One region of the Bradyrhizobium sp. NC92 genome, then DNA from elsewhere that is predicted to be linked to it. Evidence: predicted binding sites of a transcription regulator. Region 1 holds the regulator's gene; the other holds the start of a gene.
The links. Region 1 encodes PhoB, which activates phosphate uptake and scavenging genes when phosphate is short. Its sites were predicted from a motif close to TGTCATNNANCTGTCAT; they were not measured.

Region 1 (8,853 bases):
CGCGCCGCCGCCGCTGGGACATCGTCATTCGCGGACTCTGCATCGCAGCCGCTGCGTTCGGCGTCACCTGGCTCGCGCTGATCCTGATGACGTTGCTCTACAACGGCCTGGCCGGGCTCAACCTCCAGGTCTTCACCGAGAACACGCCGCCGCCCGGATCGAACGAAGGCGGTCTGCTCAACGCCATCGTCGGCTCACTGATCATGACCGTGATCGGCGTCGGCATCGGCGCGCCGCTCGGCCTGTTCGCCGGTACCTATCTTGCCGAATACGGTCGCAACGACAAGCTGACCTCGGTGATCCGTTTCATCAACGACATTCTCCTGTCGGCGCCCTCGATCATCATCGGCCTGTTCATCTACGGGGCGGTGGTGGTGCCGATGCGCGGCTTCTCGGCGATCGCGGGCAGCCTCGCGCTCGCCGTCATCGTGATCCCGGTCGTCGTGCGCACCACCGAGGACATGCTGCTGCTGGTGCCGAATCCGCTGCGCGAGGCGGCCTCTGCGCTCGGTCTGCCGCGCTCGCTGGTGATCAAGCGCATCGCCTATCGTGCCGCGCGTTCCGGCCTCATCACCGGCGTGCTGCTGGCGACCGCCCGCGTCGCGGGCGAGACCGCACCGCTGTTGTTCACGGCGCTGTCGAACCAGTTCTTCAGCCTCGGCCTGAACAAGACGATGGCGAACCTACCTGTCACCATCAACAACTTCGTGCAGAGCCCCTACGAATATTGGAAGCAACTCGCCTGGAGCGGCGCGCTGCTCATCACCCTGACCGTGCTTGCCCTGAACATTGGCGCGCGCATCCTTGGCGCCGAGAGGACTGCAAAATGAGTGAAATGTCTGTTTCCGTCAGCGCGCCGACCGTTCATCCCGGCTCGCAGCCGCTGCCCGAGGCGCCCGCCAAGGTCACCGCGCGCAACCTGAATTTCTACTACGGTGAGCACCACGCGCTGAAGAACATCAATCTGACGCTCGGCACCAACCGCGTCACGGCGTTCATCGGCCCGTCGGGCTGCGGCAAGTCGACCCTGCTGCGCATCTTCAACCGGATGTACGACCTCTATCCGGGCCAGCGCGCCACCGGCCAGCTGCTGCTTGACCAGACCAACATCCTCGACGCCAAGCTGGACCTCAACCTGTTGCGGGCCCGGGTCGGCATGGTGTTCCAGAAGCCGACGCCGTTCCCGATGACAATCTACGAGAACATTGCCTTCGGCATTCGTCTGTACGAGAAGATCTCGAAGTCGGAGATGGACGGCCGTGTTGAGAAGGCGCTGCGCGGCGGCGCGCTGTGGAACGAGGTCAAGGACAAGCTCAATGCCTCCGGCCTGTCGCTCTCCGGCGGCCAGCAGCAGCGCCTCTGCATCGCCCGCACCGTCGCGGTGCGGCCCGAGGTGATCCTGTTCGACGAGCCTTGCTCGGCGCTCGACCCGATCTCGACCGCCAAGGTCGAGGAACTGATCCAGGAATTGTCCGAGAACTACACGATCGCGATCGTCACCCACAACATGCAGCAGGCGGCGCGCGTCTCCGACAAGACCGCCTTCATGTATCTCGGCGAGCTGATCGAGTTCGACGACACCAGCAAGATCTTCACGTCGCCGAGCGATCGGCGCACGCAGGATTACATCACCGGCCGGTTCGGCTGAGGAGACGGAATATGGGTTCTGAACATACCGTAAAGGCCTTCGACAGCGATCTTCAGGAGCTCACTCGCCTGGTCGCCGAGATGGGCGGCATCGCCGAGCGCATGATCGTCGATTCCGTCGACGCGCTGATCCGCCGCGACGTGGCACTCGGCCAGCGCGTCGTCACCACCGACGCCGATCTCGACGCGCTGCAGAAGCGCATCGAGGAGCGCGCCGTGCTCACCATCGCCCGCCGCCAGCCAATGGCCGTCGACCTGCGCGAGATCGTCGGCGCCATGCGCGTTGCGACCGATCTCGAGCGCATCGGCGATCTCGCCAAGAACATGGGCAAGCGCGTCGCGGCGCTGGAGACGGATTTCCATCCGCTCAAGCTGTTCCGCGGCCTGGAGCACATGACAGACCTCGTGCAGCAGCAGGTCAAGAGCGTGCTCGACGCCTATGCCGCGCACGATTTGCCGGCGGCGATGGCGGTGTGGAAGGGCGACGAGGAAGTCGACGCCATCTGCACCTCGCTGTTCCGCGAGCTCCTCACCTATATGATGGAGGATCCGCGCAATATCTCGTTCTGCATCCACCTGATGTTCTGTGCCAAGAACATCGAGCGGATCGGCGACCACGCCACCAACATCGCCGAGACCGTGTTCTACATGATCGAGGGCCAGGCGATCACCGACAAGCGGCCGAAGGGCGACATGACGACCTTCGCCACGACGGTGCCGAATACCTAAGGAGCGACGACAACATGGGCGCACGCATTATGGTGGTAGAGGACGAGGAAGCTCTCACCGAGCTTCTCCGCTACAACCTCGAAGGCGACGGCTATGACGTCGAGACGGTGATGCGCGGCGACGACGCCGACACCCGCCTCAAGGAGCACATTCCCGATCTGATCGTGCTCGACTGGATGCTGCCGGGCCTGTCGGGCATCGAGCTGTGCCGGCGGCTTCGGACCCGTCCCGAGACCAAGCAGCTGCCGATCATCATGCTCACCGCGCGCGGCGAGGAGAGCGAGCGGGTACGGGGCCTCGCAACCGGCGCCGACGATTACATCGTCAAGCCGTTCTCGGTGCCGGAGCTGCTCGCGCGCGTGAAGGGTCTGCTCAGGCGCGCCAGCCCCGAGCGGCTCGCCACCGTGCTCGCCTATGGCGACATCGAGCTCGACCGCGACAAGCGCCGCGTGGCGCGCTCGGGCCGGCCGATCGATCTCGGCCCGACCGAATATCGCCTGCTGGAGTTCTTCCTGGAGCATCCCGGCCGCGTGTTCTCGCGCGAGCAGCTGCTCGATAGCGTCTGGGGCCGCGACATCTATATCGATGAGCGTACCGTCGACGTCCATATCGGCCGCCTGCGCAAGCTGCTCAATCTCGGCCGCGAGCAGGACCCGATCCGCACCGTCCGCGGCGCCGGCTACGCGCTGGATGATCGCTTCGCGAAGGCCGAGCAGACGTAAGATCTGCGAGCTGTTGGTGTGGTGAGCTGCGGCTACACCCTCAACCGTCATCCCGGGGCGCGCCCAGCGCGAGCCCGGGATCTCAGCGCGAGCGCTTGCGCTCGTCGCGATCAACCCAAGGACTTTGTTTGGCGAAGACCCGGCGTGACCATCTCGCGCAGCAATTGCGCCCTGTGGTTATGGATCCCCGCCTTCGCGGGATGGCACCGAGTGAGTTCAGCCGTCATCGTGTGACGGCTGCCGTATGTGCAGCCAACTAATTCCGCAAGCTCAGCGCGTGCTCGGCTTCGCCGGTGCGCGACGGCGGTCCGCTGCGGGCTGATAGGCCACGCGCGAATGCTGGGCGCAATAGGGCAGGCCGGAGAGCGCCTTGCCGCCGCAGAAGAAGAAATCCGGGCTCGAGGGATCGCCGACCGGCCAGTGGCAGGTCGCCTCGTTCAATTCCAGCAGCGACAGGCGCTGGCTCATCGGCACCACGTTGTCGTAGGTAACCGGCTCGGCTTCCACCTCGACCTCGAAGGCCTGCGCCAGCGCGGTGTTGCCGCGCGCAACGGGTCGCGTCACGCGCATCATGTGCTGCGCGGGCCGTGCCTTGCGCGGCCGCGGTGCTGCCGATGAAGGGCTCTTGGCGCGGCCGGACAGGCCGAGCCGGTGCACCTTGCCGATCACGGCATTGCGGGTCACATTGCCGAGCTCCGCCGCGATCTGGCTGGCCGAAAGTCCGGCCTCCCAGAGCTTCTTCAGCTGCTCGACGCGATCATCGGACCAGGTCAAAACCGTCATTGCACCCTTTCCCTCGCAGCGCGCCTGCCATCCTGGAGCCTTCGCCGCGATTGCCTAAAGCCTTGAAAAACCCGTGCCGCCAGAATCCCTTAAGGCTCGCCGGGCGCGCTCAAGACGCCCGAACGTTTACGCCGGTACATGAGGACTTTTGGGATCAGAACTGCTGCACGAGATGTCGTATCTGACAGTCCAAACGCTACAATATGGCGTGACTCCCGCGCAAGAGTCCGCCGACTCGCTTCCACATGTTCCGTGGTGAAAAACCCGCAAAATCGGCACCGCAAGACTACGGATTCAGCGTTTCGCGAGGCTTTCCGGGCGGCATTGACACCCGTCTTTCCAGGCATAAGATAGTGCCACGTGCCGCCCTTAAAAGGCGGCACGTTTCGTTTTCCGGGGCCGGTCAATGGTGCGTTGCGCAATGCGTGCCTCACACCGTCCGCAACATTCAAGTGACGTCATGACTAACAGCGCCGCGCCGCATTTGCTCCCCGTCTTCGCCAGGGCCGACCTCGGTTTCGAGCGCGGCGAAGGCTGCTGGCTGATCGCGACCAATGGTGATCGCTATCTCGATTTCACCTCGGGCGTGGCGGTGAATGCGCTCGGCCACGTTCATCCCGCGCTGGTCAAGGCGTTGCAGGAGCAGGCGACGAAGCTCTGGCACATGTCGAACCTGTTCCAGAGCCCCGATGGCGAGAAGCTCGCAAGCCGCCTCTGCAATGAGAGCTTCGCGGACTTCGTATTCTTCTGCAATTCCGGCGCCGAGGCGCTGGAAGGTGTGGTCAAGCTCGTCCGCCATCATCACTTCTCCAAGGGCCATCCGGAGCGTTATCGCATCATCACCTTCGAAGGCGCCTTCCATGGCCGCACGCTGGCGACGCTCGCCGCCACCGGGTCTGCGAAATATCTCGAGGGCTTCGGTCCGCCGATGGACGGCTTCGATCAGGTGCCGCACGGTGACCTCGACGCCGTGAAGAAGGCGATCGGCCCGCACACCGCCGGCATTCTCATCGAGCCGATCCAGGGCGAGGGTGGCGTTCGTGCTGCGCCTCACGCCTTCCTGAAGGTGTTGCGCGAGCTCTGCAACGAGCGCGGCCTGTTGCTCGCCTTCGACGAGGTGCAGACCGGCATGGGCCGCACCGGCGAACTCTTTGCCTACAAGCGCACCGGCGTCACACCGGACGTGATGTCGCTCGCCAAGGCGCTCGGCGGCGGCTTCCCGATCGGCGCGGTGCTGGCGACCGCGGATGCTGCCGCCGGCATGGGGCCCGGCTCGCACGGCTCGACCTTCGGCGGCAATCCGCTCGCGATCTCGGCTGCGAACGCCGTGCTCGACGTCATGCTCAAGCCCGGCTTCTTCGACCACGTGCAGAAGATGTCGCTGCTGCTCAAGCAGAAGCTCGCCTCCGTGATCGACCGTCATCCCGATGTCGTCTGCGAGGTGCGCGGCGAGGGCCTCCTGATCGGCATCAAGGCCGTGGTGCCGTCGGGCGATCTCGTCGCGGCGCTGCGCTCCGAAAAGCTGCTCACCGTCGGGGCCGGCGACAATGTCGTGCGCTTCCTGCCGCCCTTGATCGTCACCGAAGCGGAGATCGAGGACAGCGTCGGCCGGCTCGAACGCGCCTGCACGGCGATCTCCTCCAGTCAGACCAAGCGGGCGGCAAGCTGATGAGCACGACGCCCAACAAAGCTCCAAAGCACTTCCTGGACATCAACGAGCTGCCGCTGTCGGAGCTCAAGAGCATGCTCGCCGCCTCTTCCGCCATGAAGGCGAAGCAGAAGGCGCAGCAGCCGGTCAGGCCGCTCGAAGGCAAGACGCTGGCGATGATTTTCGAGCGTCCCTCCACCCGCACCCGCGTCTCGTTCGACGTCGGCATGCGTCAGCTCGGCGGCGAGGCGATCATGCTCACCGGCGCCGAGATGCAGCTCGGCCGCGGCGAGACCATCGCCGACACCGCGCGGGTGCTGTCGCGCTATGTCGACGCCATCATGATCCGCATCCTCAATCACGATGCGCTGCTGGAGCTTGCGGCCAACGCCACCGTGCCCGTCATCAACGGCCTGACGCGGCGTTCGCACCCCTGCCAGGTGATGGCCGACCTCATGACCTATGAGGAGCATCGCGGCCCGATCGAGGGCAAGACGGTGGCCTGGACCGGCGACGACAACAACGTGCTGGCGTCCTGGGCCCATGCCGCCGAGCGCTTCAAGTTCCAGCTCAATGTCGCAACGCCGCCGGAGCTTGCACCGAAAAAGGTCATGCGGGACTGGATCAAGGCGACGGGGGCGCCGATCGTGCTCGGTACCGATCCCGAGGCCGCGGTGCGCGGCGCCGATTGCGTCGTCACCGACACCTGGGTGTCGATGGGCGACAAGGAGGGCGAGCACCGTCACAACGTGCTCAAGCCCTACCAGGTCAATGCGAAGCTGATGTCGCTGGCCAAGGCGGATGCATTGTTCATGCACTGCCTGCCGGCCCATCGCGGCGAGGAGGTCACGGATGAAGTGATCGACGGCCCGCAATCGGTCGTGTTCGATGAGGCCGAAAACCGCCTGCACGCGCAGAAGGGAATTCTGGCCTGGTGCTTCGACGCGGTGAAGTAGCCTTTCTGAAGCCCGGATGGAGCGCAGCGAAATCCGGGGTTCTCAGCGTGCGGAACGATCTCCCCGGATTACGCTGCGCTCCATCCGGGCTGCGCGGCCCGTCGTTCTGAGGACGACGGAATGCGGCCGTTCCCCTTCCATTTCCGCCCACCGACCCCAGATAATGCGCCATGGTTTTCCAATCTCCTGACATGAATACCGGGCCTGAAGGCCCGGTTCGCGCGCCATCATCGGTTCCGGTCGATGACGCCGTGCTGCCTTACGAGGTCGACGCGCTCGACGTGCGCGGGCGCCTGGTGCGGCTTGGCCCTGCGCTCGACGACATCCTCACCAAGCACGATTATCCCGCGCCGGTCGGCAAGCTGCTCGGCGAGGCCATCGTGCTGACCACGCTGCTCGGCTCGGCGCTCAAATTCGAAGGCCGCTTCATTCTTCAGGCCCAGACCGATGGCCCGGTGTCGTTCCTGGTGGTCGACTACAAGGCCCCGGACCGTCTGCGCGCCTATGCGCGGTTTGATGCCTCGCGCCTGGGCACGGCAAAAGATTCCGGCACGCTGCTCGGTCGCGGCCATCTCGCCATGACCATCGACCAGGGCGCCGACATGAGCCGCTACCAGGGCCTGGTTGCGCTCGATGGCGGCAGCCTGGAAGATGCTGCTCATGAATATTTCCTGCGCTCCGAGCAGATCCCGACGCGTGTGCGACTCGCGGTCGGCGAGGAGTGGCGCTCGAGCGACGGCGGCAAGCATCGCTGGCGCGCCGGCGGCATGCTGATGCAGTTTCTGCCGAAGGCGCCGGAGCGCGCGCGGCAGGCGGACTTGCATCCCGGCGATGCTCCCGACGGCACCGAGGTGCACAGCGTCACCGAGGACGATGCCTGGGTCGAGGCGCGCTCGCTGATCGAAACCGTCGAAGACGTCGAGCTGATCGATCCCGAGCTCTCCGGCGAGCGGCTGCTCTACCGCCTCTTCCACGAGCGCGGCGTGCGCGTGTTCAATCCGCAGGTGCTCGAGGCGCGGTGCTCCTGCTCGCGCGATGCGGTCGCCGCGATGCTCAAGAGCTTCTCGCCCGACGACCGCGCCGCCATGGTCAAGGACGACAAGGTCGTCGTCACCTGCGAGTTCTGCTCGTCGGTGTACCAGTTCACGCCGCACGAGGCAGGCGCGGAGGACGCGTAGCGTCGCCTTCGTCATTGCGAGCGCAGCGAAGCAATCCAGAGCCTTTCCGCGGTGGCAGTCTGGATTGCTTCGCTGCGCTCGCAATGACGAGGCTGGAGAGGCTATTCGCCAAGCGCTCGGGCATCGTAGGGTGGGTTAGCGTAGCGTAACCCACCTCTTCTGGTTCTGCGGATACAAACAATGGTGGGTTACGCCTTCGGCTAACCCACCCTACGGCACCGAAGTCCGCCCCCTAGTTCAACACCCGCTTGTTGTCCGGGCTGTCGAGCGAAAACGTGGGCACGTCGATCTCGAAGCGCTCGCCGGTTTCGCTGACCATCTGGTAGCGGCCGGTCATGAAGCCGGAGGCGGTCGAGAGCGGCACGCCGGAGGTGTATTCGAAGCGCTCGCCGGGGGCGAGGATCGGCTGCTCGCCGACCACGCCCTCGCCCTTCACCTCCTGCTGGCGGCCGGAGGCATCGGTGATGATCCAGTGCCGCGTCTTGAGCTGCACGGTCTCCTCGCCCGAATTGGTGATGACGATGGTGTAGGACCAGAAGTAGCGCGAGCGGTCGGCCGACGATTGCTCCGGAACAAAGTTCGGCTCGACGGTCACTTCGATCTGGCGGGTCACGGCGCGGTACATGGCTGCCATCATAGCGAAATCCGCCCCGGGAACCAAACCCCTACGGGCGGCCTTGGCGACATCGTCCCGCCAGAATTGGAGGAAAAGCACACCACCTAGGGAGACACCCTTATGTGATCCGGGCGCTTTGCGAGACGACAGCCGGACCATTACACTGCTTCAACGTCGCGATTTGCGGAACGGTTTCCAGGCCCCGATGACCATTGCCGACCGAGTGACGGGATCGACCATCGCAGGAACCGCGGGCGCCAAGCCGCGCGCCGCTGCGCCAGCCATCACGCTGCCCGCCATCGGCGAGCGCGAGCTCCGGCTCGATCTGTTCCGCGGACTCGCGCTATGGCTGATCTTCATCGACCATCTGCCGCCGAGTCTGCTGACCTGGTTCACGATCCGCAATTACGGCCTCAGCGACGCCACCGAGATCTTCATCTTCATCTCCGGCTACACCGCTGCCTTCGTCTATGGCCGGGCCATGCTGGAGAGCGGCGTTCTCATCGCCACCGCGCGCATCCTGCGCCGGGTCTGGCAGATCTACGTCGCCCACGTCTTCCTGTTCACGATCTTT
Region 2 (8,853 bases), 1.3 Mb from region 1:
GCCAGGCGGTTTCACGCAGGCGGCTTCGTCTCCTGTTGGGAGCGGGCGTGTTTGCCGCCGCGCTGGCTCTCGCCGCGATCGGCGCCGAAGTGAATTTGCGCACGCTGTTCACCTATTTCGGCAACTTCGTCAGCTATTTCGACCGCATCCTCACGCTCGACAGCGGCCAGCGGGTCTGGACCGATGTCGGCGAGTGGTTCTGGGGCTGGCGCAAATGGCTGAAGATGCTGGGTGAGACGCTGCTGATCTCCTATGTCGGCACGCTGATCGGCGCGACCTTCGCCTTCGCCCTCAATTTCTTCGCGGCCGAGAACACCTCGCCCGCGCCCTGGCTGCGCTTTACCGTGCGGCGCCTGCTCGAATTCGCCCGCACCGTTCCCGGCATCGTCTTCGCGCTGGTCTTCGTCATCGCCTTCGGGCTCGGGCCGATGGCGGGCGTGCTGGCGATTGCGATCCACTCCACCGGCGCGCTCGGAAAACTGTTCTCGGAGATCGTCGAGAATGCCGACATGAAGCCGGTCGAGGGCATCCGCTCGACCGGGGCGAGCTGGTTCTCCTGCATGCGCTTCGCCATCGTGCCGCAGGTCACCGCCGGCTACGCCAGCTACGCGCTACTGCGCTTCGAGATCAATGTCCGCGAAGCCTCCGTCATGGGCTTCGTCGGCGCCGGCGGCATCGGCCAGGAGCTCGTCGTCGCGATCCGCAAGTTCTACTATTCGGACGTCAGCGCCATCCTGCTCACCATCATCGTCACGGTCTTCATCATCGACATCACCACCGGCTGGCTGCGCGGCCGCCTGTTCGGCAAGGAGGCGCGGACGTGACGAGGCCGCAGGAGGTCGATACGCGCGAGATGCGTGCACGCTACCCCGATGTGTTCGATCGGCCGGCCTCGGCGCGGCTCGCGACGCCCGCGATGATCGTCGCGGCGTTCGCGATTCTCATCTACGGCCTCGTCGATCTCGATTTCTCGCCGTCGCGCTTCTTCGCCGGCCTCAGCCAGCTCGGCTGGATTAGCCTGATGATGATCCCGCCGGATCCCGGCTCCTCGCTGCCGGTCTATCTGAAGGCGCTCGGGGAGACGCTCTCGATCGCGCTGCTCGGCACCACGCTGGCAGCGGTGTTCGCGCTGCCGGTGAGCTTGCTGGCCGCGCGCAACATCGTGCCGTCGAACATCCTGCGCTTCCCGGTCCGTCGTTTCCTGGATTCGATCCGCGGCGTCGACACCCTGATCTGGGCGCTGGTGTGGATCAACGTCGTCGGCCTCGGCCCGTTCGCCGGCGTGCTCGCCATCGCGGTGTCGGATTTCGGCGCCTTCGGCAAGCTGTTCTCGGAGGCGATCGAGGGCGCCGACCAGAAGCAGGTCGAAGGCATCCGCGCCTCCGGCGGCAGCGCGCTGCACGAGATCCGCTTCGGCCTGCTGCCGCAGGTGCTGCCCGTGATTGCCGGACAGGTGCTCTATTTCATCGAATCCAACACGCGCTCGGCGACCATCATCGGCATCGTCGGCGCCGGCGGCATCGGCCTCCAGCTCGCCGAGCAGATCCGCGTGCTGGAATGGCAGAAAGTGTCGTTCCTGATCCTGATGATCCTGGTCGCGGTCGCCGCGATCGATTTCATCTCGGGCAAGCTGCGCTTTGCGATCATTGGGCGAAGGGCTGTGGCCTGAGCAAAGGTGCCGTAGGGTGGGCAAAGCGAAGCGTGCCCACCACCTCTGACGATCGAGAAAGATCGTGGGCACGGCGCAAGGGCGCCTTTGCCCACCCTACAGGTCCGGTGTCGTGGAGAGAGCTACGACTCCACCAAAAACTCCACCCGCTCTGCCGCAAACCGCGAGTGCTTGGTCACCAGCGGCCTACCCGTGAGATCGTGGTCGGTGGCGTCCACCACCAGGATCGGCCGCCCCAGCGCTAGATCGAGACGTGCCGCATCGGTCGCGTCGACGATGCCCGCGGTGATTCGGGTTGCGCCGCGGCGATAGTCGCGGACGCCGAAATGCTCCAGCAGCTTCGTCATCGAGCGCGTCGCCGCGAACACGGCGCCGGCACCCGGGAACAGGTCCGCCGACAGCCAGGTCGTGGAAACGCAAATCGGCGTACGGTCGGCAAGGCGGATCGCCTCGATCCGCACCAGGGGCGCGCCGGTCTTTAGTCCCAGCTCCCGCGCGAGCTCGCGCGTCGCGACGTCATCGGTCGCCTCGATCAGCCGGCCATGCGGCTCGCGGCCATCCGCGCCGACGATCTCGGAGAAGCGCGTGCGCGAGCGCAAGGGATAAGCGAGCTTCTGTGCCTCGACATAGGTTCCGCTGCCGCGCTCCGCGCGCACCAGGCCGCGCTCGGCAAGTGCCGCGAGCGCGCGCCGTACGGTGTGGCGGTTGACGCGATAGGTTTCGGCGATCTCCATCTCGCCCGGCAATTTGTCGCCGGCCGCAAAGCGGCCGTCGGCGATGCCGCGCTCGATGCCGTCGGCAACGAGGCGCCATAGCGCGACGCCCGACGAGGCTGTGTCCTGCATGCTCATGTCGCGGGAAACCTACTCCAGAAATCACAGCATTGTCACGAAACAGTCATGGCGCGTCCTTATGAAGTTGTCTATTATCATAGACAACTTCGATGCGGCAAGTTCTGTCAAAAGGTTCGGTGGACCAGGTGACCCAGCACAACAATCAGCAAGCCCAGCGCAAGGCCGCAATGGCGGTGCTGGCGCACGCGGAGGCGGGCGAGATCGCCGCTCGCCTCCGCAACTTGGCCTCGGACCGGGCCTTGCCGGACCATCAGGACCTGCGCACGCCGGAGAACGGCCTCGTCATGCTGCGCGGGCGGGTCGGCGGCGACGGCGCGCCGTTCAATCTCGGCGAAGCCACGGTGTCGCGCGCCGCGGTGCGGCTTGCGAGCGGCGAGGTCGGGTTCGGCTACACGCTCGGCCGCGACGGTGAGAAGGCGCGGCTGATCGCGCTCTGCGATGCGCTGGTGCAGTCCCGCGATTTCGGCGGAGCGGTGGAGCGCGACGTTATCGCGCCGTTGCGCGAGCAGCTTATGGTCAGGCGCAAGCAGGCGGCGGAAGCGACCGCCGCGACGAAGGTTGATTTCTACACCATGGTGCGCGGTGAGGGGTGAGATCATGACCACGATTGCGGAACTGCCGCCGGGTTTCGCCGACAAGGTGCTGTCGGCGCAATCGACCTTTCGCTCGGTCATGGACGCCATGGCGCGGCCGGGCTCGGTTCAGCGCATCGTGCCGGTGGCGGGGGCGCCTGATACGATGATGCGCGGCACCGCCGCGATCGCGCTGACGCTGTTCGACCACGACACGCCGCTCTGGCTCGATGCGCGGATGGCGGAGAGCGCGGACGTGACGAAGTGGCTCAAGTTCCACACCGGCGCGCCGGTCGTGCAGGATTCGTCAATCGCCTCGTTCGCGCTAATCGGCGACGGCGGTGCGCTGCCTTCGCTCGAGCGCTTCGCGCTCGGCACGAGCGAGTATCCGGACCGTTCGACGACCGTGATCATCCAGGTCGACAGCCTCGCCTCCGGCCGGAGCTTCGAGCTGCGTGGCCCCGGCATCGATGGGGTCGCCACGCTGCGGGCGTCGATCAAGCCTTTCGACCTGTTCGAGCGCCTGCATATGAACGAAGCGCTGTTTCCGCGCGGTATCGATGTGGTGCTGGTCGCCGATGACGCCGTGGTCGCGATCCCCCGCACCACGCGCGTCGTGAGCAAGGGAAGCTAGAAGCATGTATGTCGCAGTCAAAGGCGGCGAACGCGCCATCGAGAACGCCCATCGCTTGCTCGCGCATAAGCGGCGTGGCGACGAAAGCGTTGCGGAAATCGCTCTCGACCAGATCTCGGAGCAGCTCGGCCTTGCCGTCGATCGCGTCATGAGCGAAGGCTCGCTCTATGACCGCGAGCTCGCGGCGCTTGCGATCAAGCAGGCGCGCGGCGATTTGATCGAGGCGATCTTCCTGGTTCGCGCCTTCCGCGCCACGCTGCCGCGTTTCGGTGCCAGCGAGCCAGTCGACACCGGCGCGATGCGGGTGCAGCGGCGGGTGTCGGCGACCTTCAAGGACATCCCCGGCGGCCAGATCCTGGGGCCGACCTTCGACTACACGCACCGCCTGCTCGACCCTTCGCTCGCTGAGGGCTTCGTGCCGGAGACGCCGGCCGCGGCCGAAGCTTCGACCGCGCCGACCCCGCGCGTGACCGACATTCTAGGCCGCGACGGGCTGATCGAATCATCGCCGGAAGCCGAGGACGGCGCCAGCGTCGGCGATCTCACCCGCGAGCCGCTGAATTTCCCCGCGGATCGCGATTTGCGCCTGCAGAACCTCGCGCGCGGTGACGAAGGCTTTCTGCTCGCGATGGGCTATTCGACCCAGCGCGGCTACGGCCGCAACCACCCCTTTGTCGGCGAGATCCGCTTCGGTGAGGTCGAGGTCGACTTTGTCGCGGAAGACGTCGGCTTCGCCGTGCCGCTCGGCGCGATCGAGCTCACCGAGTGCCAGATGGTCAACCAGTTCAAGGGCTCCGCGACCGAGGCGCCGTGCTTCACCCGCGGCTATGGCCTCGCCTTCGGCCAGAGCGAGCGCAAGACCATGTCGATGGCGCTGGTCGATCGCGCGCTGCGCGCGCGTGAGCTCGGCGAGGAGGCGCTTGCCCCCGCGCAGGACGAAGAGTTCGTGTTGTCGCATTCGGACAATGTCCAGGCAACCGGCTTCGTCGAGCACCTGAAGCTGCCGCATTATGTCGATTTCCAGTCCGAACTCGGCCTCTTGCGCAAGCTGCGCCAAGAGTTCTCTAAAGCGTTCGCCGATGCCAACACGCCCGATGCCATGAAGGAGGCCGCGGAATGAACGCGCCCGCCTACAACTTTGCCTATCTCGACGAGCAGACCAAGCGCATGATCCGCCGCGCGATCCTGAAGGCGATCGCGATCCCCGGCTATCAGGTGCCGTTCGCCAGCCGCGAAATGCCGATGCCCTACGGCTGGGGCACCGGCGGCGTGCAGGTCACCGCCGCGATCCTCGGGCCCCAGGACGTGCTGAAGGTGATCGACCAGGGTTCCGACGACACCACCAACGCGATCTCGATCCGCAAATTCTTCGCCAAGACCGCGGGCGTTGCGACGACGACGGCAACGGACCAAGCAACCGTGATCCAGACCCGCCACCGCATCCCGGAGACGGCGCTGAACGCGAACCAGGTGCTGGTCTATCAGGTGCCGATCCCCGAGCCGTTGCGTTTCCTCGAGCCGCGCGAGACCGAGACGCGGCGCATGCACGCGCTCGCCGAATACGGCCTGATGCATGTGAAGCTCTACGAGGACATCGCCCGCTTCGGCCATATCGCCACCGCCTATGCCTATCCGGTGAAGGTGAACGCGCGCTACGTGATGGACCCGTCGCCGACGCCGAAATTCGACAATCCCAAGATGGACAATAGCCCGGCACTGCAATTGTTCGGCGCCGGCCGCGAGAAACGCATCTACGCGATCCCGCCCTATACGCAGGTGGTGTCGCTCGATTTCGAGGATCACCCGTTCGAGCCCTACCGCTTCAATGCGCCCTGCGCGCTCTGCGGCGCGGAGAATTCGTATCTCGACGAGATCGTGACCGACGACAAGGGCGGGCGCATGTTCGTCTGCTCGGACACCGATTATTGCGAGGGCCGCCAGGCCGCCGGCCATCACGGCAGCCTCGGTGCCGCGCCGTACAAGGAAAAGGCGCAGGAGGCCGCGAATGGCTGATCACAATTTGCTCGACAACGACGAGCCGCTGCTGGTCGCAACATCCCTCAGCAAGTCGTTCGGCCGCATCAATGCCTGCCGCGACGTGTCGTTTTCGCTCTATCCCGGCGAGGTGCTGGCGATCGTCGGCGAATCCGGCTCGGGCAAGTCGACGCTGCTGCAGATGCTGTCGGGCCAGCTCACGCCGACCGCGGGCCACGTGTCGTACCGGATGCGCGACGGCGTCACCCGCGATCTCGCCACGCTGGGCGAGGCCGAACGGCGCTTCCTGTTCCGCACCGATTGGGGTTTCGTGCACCAGGATCCCGCACAGGGCCTGCGCATGGCGGTCTCCGCCGGCGCCAATGTCGGCGAGCGGCTGATGGCGGTGGGCTGGAATCATTACGGCCGTATCCGCGACACCGCCTCCGACTGGCTCACCCGCGTCGAGATCGACACAGCGCGCATCGACGATGCGCCGCGCACCTATTCCGGCGGCATGCGCCAGCGCCTCCAGATCGCCCGCAACCTCGTCACCGAGCCGCGGCTCGTGTTCATGGACGAGCCGACCGGCGGACTTGACGTCTCGGTGCAGGCGCGCCTGCTCGACCTCCTGCGCAGCCTCGTCGCCGAGCTGAACCTCGCCGCAATCATCGTCACCCACGATCTCGCGGTGGCGCGCCTCCTGTCGCACCGCGTGATGGTGATGAAGGGCGGCCGCGTCATCGAGACCGGCCTGACCGATCAGGTGCTCGACGATCCACGCGAACCCTATACCCAGGTCCTCGTCTCCTCGATCCTGCCGCCATGAACCTTGCAATATGAGCCCCCCAATGACCGCCATGATCGACATCACCGACGCCGGCAAGACCTTCACGATGCACCTGCAGGGCGGCATCGAGCTGCCGGTGGTGCGCGGGGTAACCTTCCAGGTCAATCCAGGCGAGTGCGTCGTGTTGTCGGGCCCATCCGGCGCCGGCAAATCGTCGATCCTGAAGATGATCTTCGGCAATTATCGCTGCGACAGCGGCCGGATCGGTATCCGCCATCGCGGCGGGGTGGTCGATCTCGCCACCGCCGAGCCGCGTCAGGTGCTCAATATCCGCCGTTCCACCATCGGCTATGTCAGCCAGTTCCTGCGGGCCGTGCCGCGGGTTGCGACCATCGACGTCGTCGCGGAGCCGCTGATCCTGAACGGCATGAGCCGGGCCGACGCACAGGCGCGCGCCGGCGAATTGCTGCATCGTCTCAACATCCCCGAGCGACTTTGGCAGCTGCCGCCCGCGACCTTCTCCGGCGGCGAGCAGCAGCGCGTCAACATCGCGCGCGGCTTCATCTCGGACCTGCCGATCCTGCTGCTGGACGAGCCGACCGCCTCGCTGGATGCCGCCAATCGCGCCGTGGTGGTCGAGCTGGTCGCTGAAAAGAAACATCAGGGCGTCGCCATGGTCGCCATTGTCCATGACGACGAAATCCGTCATCTGATTGCCGACCGCATCGTTGACGTCACCAGCTTTGCCGCCGCGGCCTGAAGGAATGGGGAAATGAAGAAGGAATCCGTGATCGCCAATGCCAGGATCGTGCTGGCTGACCGGGTGATCGAGCAGGGCTGGCTCGCGCTTGCCGACGGCCGCATTGCGGAGATCGGCGAGGGCAGGGCGCCCGCGGGCGCCGAGGATGCCGGCGGCGACTTGATCATGCCCGGCCTGATCGAGCTCCACACCGATCATCTCGAAGCGCATTACGTGCCGCGGCCAAAGGTGTTCTGGAATCCGGTCGCCGCCGTCATCTCCTATGACGGCCAGCTTGCGACCTCGGGCATCACCACCGTATTCGATTCGCTCCGGGTCTGGCGCGAGGACGGCGCCGAGGAGGTCGATGGCCGCGCCGGCGTGCTCGCCGCCGCGATCACCAATGCGCGCGAGGCCAACCTGCTGCGCGCCGATCACTTCCTGCATCTGCGCTGCGAGATCCCGATGCCGAGCGTGGTCGAGGAAGCCAAGGAGCTGATCGACCGTCCGGACGTCAAGCTGATGTCGCTGATGGACCACACGCCCGGCCAGCGCCAGTTCCGCGACGAGGTCAAGCTGCGCGACTATTACCGCGGCAAGGGCGGCGGCAAGACCGATGCCGAGCTCGACGAATTGTTCGCAAAGCGTTTCGAATATCAGAGGCTCTATGCCGCGGCGAACATGCGCGAGATCGTGGCGCTGGCGCATCAGTACAACATTCCGCTGGCGAGCCACGACGATACCACCGAGGAGAACGTCGCGGACGCCGTGCGCGACCGTGTCTCGGTCGCGGAATTCCCGACTACGCTGGAGGCCGCACGCGGCCTGCACCAGGCCGGCATCGACATCCTGATGGGCGCGCCGAACGTGGTGCGCGGCGGCTCGCATTCCGGCAACATCGCCGCGGTCGATCTCGCGCGCGAAGGCCTGCTCGACATCCTGTCGTCGGATTACATCCCGTCGAGCCTTTTGATGGCCGCGCTGCAATTGCCCGAGCATGTGCCCGCGATCAGCCTTCCGGCAGCGGTTCGCACGGTGACGAAGGCGCCCGCCGAGGCGGTCGGCCTCACCGACCGCGGCGAGGTCGCGACCGGCAAGCGCGCCGATTTGATCCGGGTCCATGTCGCAGGCCACGTTCCCGTGGTCCGCAGCGTGTGGCGCGAAGGACACCGCGTCGCATGAGCGAAATGGTGACCACGGCGCAGGGCGAGGCGGGTGCGATCGGCCCCGGCCGGCTTGTGCTCGTGGTCGGCCCCAGCGGCGCTGGCAAGGATACCTTGCTGCGGCTGGCGCAAACTGTCTGCAGCGACGATCCCGACATCGTCTTCCCGCGCCGCATCGTGACGCGTGCGTCCTCGGCCGATGAAGACAATATCGCGGTCAGCCCCGACGAATTCCGCCGCGCGCGCGAGCACGGCGACTTCGCCGTGCACTGGGAGGCGCATGGGCATTGCTATGCACTGCCGCTCGAGATCAACGACGACATCCGCGCGGGCCGCACCATCGTCGTCAACGTCTCGCGCACCGTGATCGAAGCCTTGCGCCGGGCCTATGCCGAGGTCGTGGTGGTCGCGATCACGGCGCCGCCGGACGTGTTGGCGCAGCGGCTTGCCGCGCGCGC

Region 2: phnF (phosphonate metabolism transcriptional regulator PhnF) is a predicted target of PhoB. The motif match lies at 2,554-2,570, and genes of this name have one in related genera.

What each region holds. Positions count from the first base shown of each region.
Region 1 covers NZ_CP104171.1:8,060,086-8,068,938, reverse strand. The annotation lists gene pstA (phosphate ABC transporter permease PstA) at 1-830, shown strand, start outside; gene pstB (phosphate ABC transporter ATP-binding protein PstB) at 827-1,648, shown strand; gene phoU (phosphate signaling complex protein PhoU) at 1,660-2,376, shown strand; gene phoB (phosphate regulon transcriptional regulator PhoB) at 2,391-3,098, shown strand; gene N2602_RS37500 (GcrA family cell cycle regulator) at 3,369-3,881, opposite strand; gene N2602_RS37495 (aspartate aminotransferase family protein) at 4,342-5,550, shown strand; gene argF (ornithine carbamoyltransferase) at 5,550-6,485, shown strand; gene N2602_RS37485 (Hsp33 family molecular chaperone) at 6,656-7,663, shown strand; gene apaG (Co2+/Mg2+ efflux protein ApaG) at 7,896-8,288, opposite strand; gene N2602_RS37475 (OpgC domain-containing protein) at 8,485-8,853, shown strand, end outside.
Region 2 covers NZ_CP104171.1:965,509-974,361, forward strand. The annotation lists gene phnE (phosphonate ABC transporter, permease protein PhnE) at 1-824, shown strand, start outside; gene phnE (phosphonate ABC transporter, permease protein PhnE) at 821-1,669, shown strand; gene phnF (phosphonate metabolism transcriptional regulator PhnF) at 1,792-2,520, opposite strand; gene phnG (phosphonate C-P lyase system protein PhnG) at 2,640-3,116, shown strand; gene phnH (phosphonate C-P lyase system protein PhnH) at 3,121-3,729, shown strand; gene N2602_RS04525 (carbon-phosphorus lyase complex subunit PhnI) at 3,734-4,849, shown strand; gene N2602_RS04530 (alpha-D-ribose 1-methylphosphonate 5-phosphate C-P-lyase PhnJ) at 4,846-5,742, shown strand; gene phnK (phosphonate C-P lyase system protein PhnK) at 5,735-6,532, shown strand; gene phnL (phosphonate C-P lyase system protein PhnL) at 6,555-7,253, shown strand; gene N2602_RS04545 (alpha-D-ribose 1-methylphosphonate 5-triphosphate diphosphatase) at 7,266-8,414, shown strand; gene phnN (phosphonate metabolism protein/1,5-bisphosphokinase (PRPP-forming) PhnN) at 8,411-8,853, shown strand, end outside.